3 regions of the Bacillus sp. FJAT-27231 genome follow, and region 1 is predicted to be linked to each of the others. Evidence: riboswitches for the same ligand, from Rfam matches in the RefSeq annotation. Region 1 holds a riboswitch; each other region holds the start of a gene.
The links. Region 1 has a riboswitch for cyclic di-GMP ahead of AC623_RS11850 (response regulator). Riboswitches for the same ligand answer to the same signal wherever they lie in the genome.
Positions count from the first base shown of each region.

Region 1 (4,250 bases):
CAACAAGAAATAAGGCTGTGCTTAAAAGTTTAATATCAGAATGTATCTGTTCTCTGATAGTAGGATTCTCACATTTGTAATAATCATCCGTTAGCCGTTTAAGTTCATGACAAATAAGTTCAACTGGAATCAAGACCATTCTCCTTTGTAACAGCGTTCCACAAAATATAATTATGAAATATGTTTGTAACAAATGAAAGAGTCTTAATGATTATTTTACTTAAAAGGTATTTCGTCAGCAGGGAACATGGGGGATAGACGGAAAGGCTGATGAGCTTCTATTGTATTTAGTTAGTTAATTGGAGATAAATGGATATTTTTGTTTGGTAATAACCAGGAAAATAGTTCCGTTCTTATAACATAATGAATAATAGAGATGATCACGAACTAGGATTGCTGAATCACAACAATAATAAATAGCAAAAAGCCAGGCCTGCGCCTGGCTAATCAAGGTTATTCTTGGTGGTGTGTGAAGGTGGATGCCGTGTAACCCTGATTGCAAGTAATTTACCCAAAAATAGGCGGGATATGCAAAAAGATAGAGAAATTTCTCGCTATTGGCAAAGAAGTAAACTATAAAGTATGTAAACGGGAGAGATTTCTTAAGTTGTCTTAGGATGGCATGGCCAAGTAACTAATTGATATTTATTAATAAGCTTGTCCAGTTCTTCACTGTATTTTAAAGTTTCATAATCATTAAGCCCTTTTTGCAGCCCGGTTGAAATCATTAAATGACGAACAGTATTAATTTGAATCATTAACTCTTCAAGTGTTTCCTGGATAATCAACGTCTATCTCTCCTAATCATATATCTGAAAGTACACGTTCGTGTGCGTTCGGATATATTATACAACTTGAAAAAAAGAAGAGAAAGAGGTTCGACAGAAGTAACCAAAAAGTTACATCATTTGATTAAATTAGAAGAAACCCCATGCTTGCAACTAACGTTTTCTTAACGATTTAAAGCATGCTGGACATGGGCTAAATGATGATTACCGTGCCAGGCATAAAGAGCAATACTTTGTTCGATTCTCATAACATCTCCATTAGGATACTTGTACTGTCTTTGCAGTTGAACAGGTGTTAAATGTTCTAATAAACAGGCCCATTTTGCGTGCAATCCTTCTAGTAAGCTTAACGAAATGTTAATAGGCAGCTCAGAGTCATATAGCTCTATCCATTTTGACTCCTCATATGTTTTGATCGTTGGAATTTCTTCTGTCAAAGCCAATTTCATGCGAATATAGCCATTCATGTGGCTATCAGCAATATGATGAACTAATTGTTGAATGGTCCAGCTTCCCTCTCGATATGTATAACCTAGTTCTTTTTTATCTAAATTTTTGGTTAAAGCTTTTAAACGGTTTGGCAAAGATCTTATGTCACCGATCCAATAGTGAAGGTCCTCCTCTAATATGTTATGTGGACATTCAAACAAACCAATCGGATATTGTTCATCTTTCATTCATATTTTCCGCCTTTCTGCTTTTAGCTTACTAGTTCTATTTTAATTCTGCCATACATATTTGGAAAGGGAAGGTGATGCTGATGACTCTTCTAATTTTTAAATTTGCTTTAAATGAATGATAGTTTGAGAAGACAATGAAACAGAGGCGAGAGAATAAAAAATAAGAGAGAATCATAAATGGCTAGAAAAAGAGGATGCGATTGCACGGCACCCTCTTGGGGAGGTTACTCAATGTTGTCTAATATAGGGATTAACTGATCGAAATATGGTTTTACAATGAAGTCCTTAGCTCCTAACTTCAATGCTTCTATAATTAGTTGTTTTTGACCGAGAGAGGAGCACATCACTACTTTGGCAGAAGGGTCAAATTCTATAATTTTTTTCAGCGCCTCCAAGCCATTTAATTTATTCATCGTGATATCCATGAGAACGAGACTAGGCTTGTAAAGCGCATACGCGGCTATAGCTTCTGCACCATCAGCAGCTTCGAATATTTCATAGTTATGAGCTGTCAGAATGCTCTTCAGCCAAGTTCTCATGAAAAGAGAGTCATCTGCTATTAATACTGATTTATTCATATTTCACACCTTCGCTAAGAGTTTAAAATACATTCAGAGAAGGCCATCTTTCTATATATAAGCTGAGGTGAACTCAATTTGGCAACCCGGCTGCCTTGGCAGGAGCACTGCTGTAGGCCCGTGGCTTTGCGTCGCCCGCTTTCACGGGTTTTGCCCTTCAATGAATAATAGTAAGATTTTAAAAACTGTATTTTAATAGATTAACCGCTAGACGCCTAAAACAAGGCGATAAAGAAATAGTATATAAAACTAAAGGTCTAAGGATATATTACTATTGATTTTGCGCGGGGGCAACTTAAATAGCAATGAAAGGAGTCAAATTAAGTCGAAAAATGACTATTAACTAATGGGTAATATATAAAAGCGATCAAAAAATGGAAAAGGCCAGCTCTTGCTGGCAGCATTAGCTGCTTTTAAAGAGCCGTCCTCTAGTATGTTTTAGATAGTTAGTCAAAAGGAAATGACGTAACGAAAATTTTCTTTTTATTAGAAGTTCATGTCTTTTGTTCCTGGGCTATGCTCATTAGGCATTTCAGGAAGCATTGGAACAGGGAACCCCTTCGGCGGATCGACTACTGCAAGTTCTCCTTTATTCCGGCTTGGCGATTCTCCCTGAAAGATTTCACCGATTCTTGTTGGATCCAACCTGAAGTTAAATTGGGCATTATGATACCCCATCTCTACGTACTTTCTGCATTCCGGATATTTATTAATGTCATAATTCGGAACAGGGAAGAGTTTGCCCCAGTCAACGCCTAGTGTCTCAAGTGCTTTGGCAAAAGCGTTTTGATGGGCGTTGTCCCGGACAATTAGAAAAGCAAGTGTTTCTCGGAACGTTTGATTGGAGCTCATTTCATAAATACGTGTCTTCTGCAGGACACCAGTAGATTCAAGCACTAAGTTATCAAGCAGATCACTAATAAGGTTTCCATGGCTGTATACCCACGATCCATTCCAGGGGTTTCCGCTTGCATCAACGGGAAGCGAGGCCTGGGCGCCGATAATATAATGATGGGGGTTGGCATGTTTGACAGCATCATCAAGAGGTGCACCGTCCATCCCTGCATTTCCTGGGACAGCTGATTCACCTGAGCCATTAAGCAATTGATTAATTGTGTTTTGTACAAGCTCCACATGAGCAATTTCCTCTAAGAATACGCCGCGAAGCAAGTCGCGGTATTGAGTATCTTTTCCTCTAAAGTTGGAACTTTGAAAGAAAAACTGCATCATCGTTCTCATTTCTCCAAAGTGCCCGCCTAAAATTTCCTGTAATACCTTTGCTGCCTCGGGATCTGGCTGATCAGGCTTAATCATATTGATTAACTCTTCTTTATAATAGTACATCCGCCTATCCTCATTTCCAATATAGAATAAATACAATCAATATTTATCATGAAGCGAATGCTTTTATTTTATTCATACAGTCAGCCTTTCATAAAGAACAAACAATATCTTTTTAAAAACAAGCTAATCCCCTAAATGGTTTGTCCATTCAAAAAAAGAGATAAAGAATACATTATAGTAAGAAATGGAAAAAGGAGGAGAGAATATGAGTATGAGTGAAGTATGGTTCCCAGGCGAAAACAAACATAATAAAAACAACCGCGGCAACAATGGTTCAAGATCGAATGAAGAAAATCGAACAACAACAAATGTAAACATTGAGGACGAAGTGGATGTAAGAAGCAATCTACAAAATAGAATTAAAGATGAAATTGACTTGCGAAACATCAATGATAATGACAACGATTTGAAAAACATTGACCGTAATACGAATATTGCTAGAGTATCTAACAGCGGCAATACAACGATCCGTCTCGACATCAATGTAGATTCTGATTCTGTTGCAAGAGTACATTCAAGAGCAAATTCAAACCAGGACCAAGACCAAGACCAAGATCAAGCACAAGCACAAAGTCAGAGATTTGATATTTAATTTTTGGGGGGCAGAAAGAGTCCACCATTCTTTCTGCCTGAAAATAAATTGAAATGGGGAAATAAAATGGCAGAACCGCAAAGGCCTCCTTTTGGAAGAATGGCTGCTTCTTCTTTTTTCGGGAGAAGGGGAATGGCTGATAACGAGTTGACGCAAACTGAAGTTACAAACAGCGGGAACTCGAATGTTGATATGAACGTAATAGTGGAAATGGATACTAAACCGATTGCTTATGCTATGCTTTGTTCGTTATTAGCGACAAAGCAAA
Region 1 is NZ_LFZU01000001.1:2,488,368-2,492,617, reverse strand. It holds gene AC623_RS11860 (aspartyl-phosphate phosphatase Spo0E family protein) at 603-788, opposite strand; gene AC623_RS11855 (YfiT family bacillithiol transferase) at 953-1,465, opposite strand; gene AC623_RS11850 (response regulator) at 1,693-2,046, opposite strand; cyclic di-GMP riboswitch class I at 2,124-2,211, opposite strand; gene AC623_RS11845 (manganese catalase family protein) at 2,533-3,390, opposite strand; gene AC623_RS20795 (hypothetical protein) at 3,596-3,982, shown strand; gene AC623_RS21505 (hypothetical protein) at 4,049-4,250, shown strand, end outside.

Region 2 (4,250 bases), 1.6 Mb from region 1:
CAGCTTGTTTGCCATTGCATGTATTTCGTCATTTATTTCGTGACATCTAATGAGGATTTCTTCTTCTAATTCTTTGCTTATTTCCTCTATTGACACTTTCATATGATCACCTACGGAAATTTAAACTATTTCAGATCGACGATGGCTTCGGTTTTATCCATTCACAAAGGTGCAAGGTTAAGTAAGCTTGTCTATCCTCAAAATTAAAGATAGAAGACTTTGAGTATGGTCATCGAGGGGGAGACTGCTGACATTCTTCAGATCACTTTGTTATATTTTACATTTTATCAGATTGTCACTTGGTATTGATACTACGATATTAACCAAAGTCTATTCATTTCGTTGTATCACGTGTAGAGGAAAAGACCGTTTGGCAAACGACAGGGGAAGGAGAACCCCATCATGAAGAAACGTCTAGATAGGGTCACTAAGGAATTTAGAGAGGTCTTTCAAAAACAGTTAGCACTTCTTGAAAACCAAGTTGCTGGCAAAGAGCTGTTGAGTGATTACCAGAAAAAATACTTAATTGAACTTTTTTATACTGGTCTTGTTTTAACCGTTTTAAGGCTTCCTGTGTGAGTTCTTTGGCTATCCCCGATTTTCTATATGGAGAGAAAACGTAAATATCAAGAAGGTATCCAATTTCTTCAAAGGAATAAAGATCAATATTTGTCCCGACTAGGATCCATCCTAATAGGGTATTTTCTTTCTCGGCTACCAAATAGTAAGCTCCATTTTCAAGAGCAGGTTTGAATATCTCGCTTATAATATTGTCCCGACTAGGTTTAAGGTATCCCATTGAACCTTCTTCGATCACCTCTTGTGAAAAATTTAAAATAAAATCGATCTCTTTCTGATTGGCTTTTCTAATAATCATGTATGTGCCTCCTTATTACCGAGGAAATTAGAGAGGAAATAAAGTGATTTTACCTGATTATTATCATATGGATGCTTAATTGTTTTGCTATAGGCAAATGAATGTAAATCCAGCTTTAACTAGGTACACATCAAATTCTCCTTCGGCATATTACGATGAAAGGCACTGTATGTAAATAAGGTTTTTAAGAATATTACTAAATAAAAAACATGGCTATCAGCTCTGAAAATAACAAGAGGCTGACCAATAAGTCCAGCCTCTTGTGTTGCTTGGTTATTTTTTTAAGACGGCAGTTGCCTCATAATCTTTTTTAGCAGAATTGTAAGTCACCGTAACGTTATAGACAAATCCTCCAATTTGATAATCTTTTGAGGATGAATTTTGATTTTGAGTACCTGGGTTTGCGATATTGCCTTCTAATACTTTATCGTTTTCAGTTTTCGTTGAATGATCGGAATAAACGATGGTATATGTTGCCGATATCTTAAACTGATTGCTGTTTTGAGCTTGTAGAGTCAGCTTTAAATTGCTTAACTCGACAGGAACCACTTCAACAGCCGGAGCAGCAGGTACGGCAAATTCGTGAGTCTTTGGTATCGTTCCAAACCCGTCAGAGAGAGCATGAGAAACTGTATTGGTCTGACCTGGCTGCAAACCGGTTTTCGTTACCGATTCAGTCGTGGTACGGTCTTTACTATCAGTAACTAAAATATTAAAAGTTGCTGAATAGGTTTTAGTATTTGTATCAAACTCCCAAGTTAGAGCTTCTTGTGAAAATTTAAAATCTTGAATGGCAGTCGGAACCTCAATGGCTTTCCCTAGAACGGTCACTTCTGATTCAACACCGTTCACAGCCAATGTCTTTGCGGTGATGACAGGATCACCCACTGACCAGTTTTGAACCTCATTATAGGACAAAGTGAATTCATTAACAGAGCGATTATAAGAAGTCCATTCTGTATCTTCAGCAACAGTCGATGTGACATAAGGGATATGAACTTTTTGGCTTACCGTAGGTGCACTTGTATGAATGCTGCCAGCGTTCTTCCCATTCGCGTAAATGGTATAGGCAGAAATCGCAAACTCTTTATCACCTTTGAGAGCCGAAACATCAACCGTTGCTTCATATTTCCACTGTGTATCTCCAACCTTAGTAACGGTTATATTTTTTGCTCCTGGAATTGTTACTACCAATTGAGGCCCATCAATAAGGACTGTACCGGTTAATTGAATTTCTTTCGCAAATCTTGGCACCGTGATCTCATCGAAACTAATAACTCCAGTCTGAACATTTTGCTCTGTACGCCCAGTTTGTTTTGTCTCAACCTTTGGAGCAGCAGCCATAACAGCATTACCGAGTCCAAAAACTAGAGAGCTAGCTACAACAGTAGAAATAACTTTTTTTGAATAGACTTTTAGCATCAATTAGTATTCTCCTCTTAAATAGTATTTTTTTAAATAAGAGGGTCGGTTACACTACTTGCTCCACATAGTCCAAGTGTCCAAATAAAGACTATGCTTCATAGCATCCCTTAAAGGAGGTTCGTTTTCCATATAACCTAAGTACCCTGGTAAAGGATATACTTCAACGTTTATCCGCCAATGATTGGTTTGAGATGAATAAGTGATCATTTCAACCAATGTTGCAAGTAATTGATGTACTGATACGATCCGTGGCCACTTCGATATATCGAACATCTCATACATAAAATTATTATAAATGGAATTTTAGGCTAAAAGAACTAATTTCCATCGACAAAATGAATCAACAATTTTCAAATCTATCGTTAATTGTCATACTGTATATGATTTCGTCGGTCAACATTTTAATATTCTTCAATCGGTGATAGGCGCAATGATAATGGAGATATAGTTTATATTCTTAATCTGAGGGTGTATAAACCTTTAAGCAGAGGGTAAATCTTTTAATGATTTCCTTTTTTCCCTATTACCCTTTAGGGTTTATCTGTCATTTTCTTCTATTAATTTAGCAGAGGATGAAGGGTTCATAGTAAAGCCTTTTCAGAAAAATAGACCTTGTTTTTTCCATTGAATCCGATTATAGTGAAATGGCAATGACAACTGTCAAGACACCGGAGGTAAAGATGATGGCAGAAAGAACAATTTCACAGAGAAAGCTTCTCGGCATTGCAGGGCTCGGCTGGATGTTTGATGCACTAGATGTTGGGATGCTTTCGTTTATTATTGCAGCCCTGAAAGCAGAGTGGGGACTGACACCAGAACAGATGGGATGGATCGGCAGTGTGAACTCCATCGGAATGGCTGTTGGCGCACTCCTTTTCGGTCTATGGGCAGATCGGATTGGCAGGAAGAATATATTCATTATTACGTTAGTACTGTTTTCGCTTGCGAGCGGTATCTCTGCTTTAACGACGACCCTTTTTGCCTTCTTAGTTCTACGCTTTTTTATTGGCATGGGGCTTGGTGGAGAATTACCTGTCGCCTCAACGCTCGTTTCAGAAAGTGTATCGGCGAAAGAGCGCGGACGAGTGGTTGTGTTGCTTGAAAGCTTTTGGGCACTTGGCTGGCTGATTGCCGCACTTATTTCCTATTTTATTATTCCGTCATATGGCTGGAGAGTAGCTCTTATCCTTGGTGCTTTACCTGCTTTTTATGCTATTTATTTGCGGCTAAAGCTTCCGGATTCTCCGGCATTTTCACCGAAAAAAGCGGAGAGACGGTCAATTGGTCAAAACGTCCGAGATGTTTGGTCGAAGACATACGCACGCTCTACCTTCGTGCTTTGGATGGTCTGGTTCACGGTCGTTTTTTCATACTATGGAATGTTCCTGTGGCTGCCAAGTGTGATGGTCATGAAAGGGTTTAGTATGATTCAAAGTTTCGAATATGTATTAATCATGACTCTAGCGCAGCTGCCAGGTTATTTTACAGCTGCATGGCTCATCGAACGAATGGGAAGAAAGTTTGTGCTTGTCACCTATTTGTTAGGGACGGCGGGTTCTGCGCTTATTTTCGGCAATGCAGAAACGACGGCAGTTCTTATCGTGTCAGGTATCTTTTTATCCTTCTTCAACCTCGGAGCATGGGGGGCGTTATATGCCTACACTCCTGAACAGTATCCAGCTGTCATTCGCGGGACAGGGGCCGGTATGGCTGCCTCGATCGGGCGTGTAGGCGGGATCCTTGGACCGCTTCTTGTTGGTTCACTTGTGGCAGCAGGTAATTCTATTGGCTTCATTTTTGGGCTGTTTTGCGCCAGTATCGTTATTGGTGTACTTACACTTGCATTTCTAGGGAAAGAAACACGGCAGGTCGAGTTAACTTAGACATATACGCTGCTATGGAAAAAGGCTATATTTTTGAATTCATCAATAATAAATTAACAAGCTCC
Region 2 is NZ_LFZU01000001.1:4,107,056-4,111,305, reverse strand. It holds gene AC623_RS19660 (LytTR family DNA-binding domain-containing protein) at 1-102, opposite strand, end outside; gene AC623_RS19655 (GNAT family N-acetyltransferase) at 437-877, opposite strand; gene AC623_RS19650 (hypothetical protein) at 1,151-2,302, opposite strand; cyclic di-GMP riboswitch class II at 2,334-2,417, opposite strand; gene AC623_RS19645 (MFS transporter) at 2,986-4,185, shown strand.
Region 2: linked by a shared signal. The riboswitch ahead of AC623_RS19650 (hypothetical protein) and the one ahead of AC623_RS11850 (response regulator) in region 1 are both predicted to bind cyclic di-GMP.

Region 3 (4,250 bases), 310 kb from region 1:
TGTAAAAGAAAATGCATCGAAGGTAATTGAAATTGCTTCTGCAAGCGAGGAACAAGCGGCGCAAGCACAAGAAGTTCTGTTGTCTGTGCAAAACATTGCCGCGGTTTCTGAAGAAGCAGCAGCCAGTGTTCAAGAAACGGCTTCTACGGCAGCGGACTTGGCAAGCATGGCAGAGAGCCTTAATCACCTAGCTGCTAAGTTCAAAATTTAGTGAGAGACTTGAAAGGAAGAAGAGAATGAGTCTCCAGTTTAATTGTATAGAAATGCCAATCAAAACAGAGAAAGATGTATGGGAAGCAATGAAAAGAAACGATCAGTTGGCGGAAAAACTTGGTTTTCCGCCAACTGTCCAAATCATGCTTCGACTCGCTCTCGAAGAAGCAGCCGTTAACTCCCTCGAATATGGGAGAGGATCAAGTCACGAATCTGTATATCTCAGCTGGAACGTCGATAACCACACGATTAGAATTTCCTTAAAGCAAAAAGGAAGCCGCTTTTGTATTGGAAAAAAAGAAGAGGTGAATGTGTCTTCTTGTGGAAGAGGGCTTCAATTAATAGTAAATATTATGGATAAAGTCTGGCTGGATGAAAAAGAAGGCTATGTCATTTTTCATATGCAGAAAAGTCGTCATTAAGGGGGAGAAAGAGTGAAAATAGAAAGCTTTAATCGTATACAAGTGTTGCATTGGGAAGAAGACATTACGTTAAAGAATATTGAGCTGTTCCGGGCCGCTATGCTGAAATTTACGGCAGGATCGGCAGATTATTTTGTTCTTGATCTAAAGCCAATACAGTACATTAATAGTGCTGGACTTGGAATCATAGCTGAAAGTGTCATGAATATGCGTAAGCAGCAAAAGGATATGGCGATTTCAGGGATTGGCCAGTCCATTGAAGAAATTTTTGTAATTGTAAAGTTCACAGCGTTTATTAAATTGTTTCCTGATATAGAAGCAGCTATTAACTTTTTTGAGGCAGCTCAAAATGACAATCCCTCCATTTGCTAGCTCTGGGAAAGGGGAGGGAGCAGCAATGAAGCGTACGAAACCCTTGACGGCCTCTTTATCAGAAGCGAGTGAATTTTTGGCTGATCGGCTTTTCCAAAGCATCATGGAAGGCGTGATGGTGACAAACGTTGAAGGAAAGATCCTGTTTATTAATCCAGCATTCACTGAAATTACCGGTTTTGATAAAGAAGTAATTGGTTTAACACCGAGAGTGATTCGGTCTGGGAAACATAGTGAGGCTTTTTATAAAAATATATGGGACTCAATCGCTCGACATGGTCAATGGAAAGGAGAAATTTGGAACAAGCGAAAAGATGGCCAGTTTTATGTTCAGTGGACAACAATAACAGTGATCAAGGACGAGAAAGGGAAACCGCTTTTTTATGCTTCTGTCTTTACGGATATTTCAGCCAAAAAAGAAGCCGAGCAACAACTCCAAGAAGATTTAAGGTTAGCTCGTAAAGTGCAAAAAGAGCTGTTAAGCCAGCCAATCAGAAATCAAGATATTAATATTACAGGGGCTTATTTGCCTTCAACAATGATTGGCGGTGACCTGTACGTCTGGTACCAGCTGAATGAGCATGAATATAGCCTATTCGTACTGGATGTCATGGGACATGGCATTACTTCTGCTTTGTTAGCTGTTTCTATCCGTTCGCTTCTTCGATCTGTTTTATACGAAACAGTGAAACCCGCTAATGTGTTAGAAAAAATGAACAGCCATGTTTATAGTTTATTTAAATCCCAGCAAGCAACGTTACGCACGTATTTTATTTCGGGGATTTATGTTCACATTGACACAGCCTCAAAACAGATAAGGTATGCGTCAGCTGGTCATCCACCCGGACTATTTATTGACTATACAGGCGATGTGACAGAATTAGAGAGTAGTTGTCCTCCATTAGGAATGATAGAGCAGATCGAAGTGAAGGAAGGACAGTTTGATTATGAAGGAAGAGCAGTGCTAGTTTTATATACAGATGGCTTGATCGAGCATGGGGAACAGACGGTAGGAGCAGCTATTGAGGAATTAAAAAAGATGGTCAGACAGCATTGTCACTTGGAATCAGAACAGATTATTTGTCAATTGCTCAAAGAAAAAAAATACTCCCGAAATCCGAACACTTTTGAGGATGACATAACGATCGTGACGGCCATTCTCTATTAACTTAATTTGACCAATAGTCGGTCTAATGTCACAACCTATCCGCCTTCTGCTTATTGACTTATTGGGCATATAGTTCTATGATAATCGTATAAAGATCATGGACTTATTTTACATATTGCCTTTAAAGTGGAAGCGATGAATAGTCATTTGTATGTGGGCACTTGAATGGCTTGGAGCGAGTAGTGCAACCGACTCTTTTTTAGAGTCGGTTTTTTGCTTGCCTTATAGATAAATATAGAATAGAAAAGAGAGATCTGCCATGCCTAAATATTCCCTTTTGAATAATCCTGATAACAGGGAAAGTGAACAGTTCGAGGTGGTTTTAAAAGAACTGACAGATGTTAAATATGCGCTTGATCAGTCTGCTATCGTAGCCATAACGGATCAGCAAGGAAAGATTTTGTACGTAAACGAGCAATTTTCTAAGATTTCAAAGTACAGCGAGGAAGAATTGCTGGGACAGGATCACCGAATTTTAAATTCCGGCTATCATCCTAGCTCCTTTTTTAAAGAGATGTGGGCAACAATTGGGACCGGCCGTATTTGGAGGGGAGAGGTAAGGAATCGAGCAAAGGATGGTTCTTTTTATTGGGTCGATACGACGATCGTGCCTTTTCTAAATGAGAATGGGAAGCCTTATCAGTATGTGTCTATACGAAACGATGTTAGCAGCCGCAAACAAATAGAGGAAGAATTAAGAGAGAGCGAAGAAAAGTATCGTCTTATTACAGAGCATTCATCTGATTTAGTTGCGGTGATTGATAAACAAGGGAACTATCGATACGTTTCCCCTTCCCATTCTTGCTTGGTTGGTTACGATCTAGATGTATTAGCATCGGGACAGTTGTTTCAATATGTACACGAAAGAGATCGTAAGCAGCTTTCAGCGAAGCTAGATAAGCTTGCTGCGAAAAAGAAAATTTCTGTTCAGCTTGAATTTCGTATACGAACAATTCGCAACGAGTATAAGTACATGGAAACAAAAATTAGCCCTATCTTTAAAAACGGAGAAATTGAAAGCTTCGTATTAGCGATGAGGGATGTAACGGAACGAAAAGAATCAGAGCAAATGGTTTATCATTTAGCTTATCATGATACGTTGACAGATCTTCCGAATCGCCGGCTCTTCATGCAGCAGCTGCGAAAAGAAATAGAACGGGCAAAAAAAACCTCATCCCAGTTTGCTGTGATGTTTCTTGATTTAGATCGTTTTAAATTTGTCAACGATTCATGGGGCCATGAAACGGGTGATTTCATTTTGACAGAAGCGGCCCGTCTTATTAAAAAGTCCGTTCGTACAACCGATTTAATCGCCCGCTTAGGCGGCGATGAATTCACGATTTTGCTGAGAGATGTTCAGAACACGGAAGAACTTGAGCGGTTAGCCAAAAGAATTCAATCCAACTTTCAAAAGCCGTTAAAGGTCGCAGAGCAGCAATATACCCTTTCCTGCAGTATAGGCATCGCTCGTTTTCCGGAGCATGGAGAGCAGCCGGATGAGCTGTTAAATAAGGCGGACTCCGCCCTTTATTTTGTAAAAGAACGAGGACGCAACGGATACGCTCTGTTTAAAACTGAAATGGAAGAAAAATCATTAGAGCGGATTTTACTAGAAAATGAGATGAGAAAAGCTATTGAACTCGAGCAATTTCATATTGATTACCAGCCTAAAATGGACATTACCAATAACGAGGTCATTGGAATGGAAGCACTTGTCCGCTGGCATCATCCAGAGCTTGGGCGCATTCCTCCCAATAAATTTATTCCGCTGGCTGAGGAAACTGGCTTGATCCTTCCTCTTGGGGAATGGGTGCTCCGCCATGGGTGCAAACAAAATAAAGAATGGCAGCTTAAAGGCTATAAACCGTTGAGAATATCTATTAATATGTCTGTCCGCCAACTGGCCCATCCAAACATCGTGGGAAAAATTCAAGAGATTTTAACAGAAATAGAGCTGGACCCAGAGCTGCTGGAGCTTGAGGTGACAGAAAGTGTATTTGCGGATTTCGATCATGCGGCAGATACTTTACAGCAGCTTAGAGATTTAGGGATTCATATTTCGATTGATGATTTTG
Region 3 is NZ_LFZU01000001.1:2,178,644-2,182,893, reverse strand. It holds gene AC623_RS22305 (methyl-accepting chemotaxis protein) at 1-211, shown strand, start outside; gene AC623_RS10200 (ATP-binding protein) at 237-635, shown strand; gene AC623_RS10195 (STAS domain-containing protein) at 648-1,007, shown strand; gene AC623_RS10190 (SpoIIE family protein phosphatase) at 1,033-2,175, shown strand; cyclic di-GMP riboswitch class II at 2,295-2,378, shown strand; gene AC623_RS10185 (bifunctional diguanylate cyclase/phosphodiesterase) at 2,435-4,250, shown strand, end outside.
Region 3: linked by a shared signal. The riboswitch ahead of AC623_RS10185 (bifunctional diguanylate cyclase/phosphodiesterase) and the one ahead of AC623_RS11850 (response regulator) in region 1 are both predicted to bind cyclic di-GMP.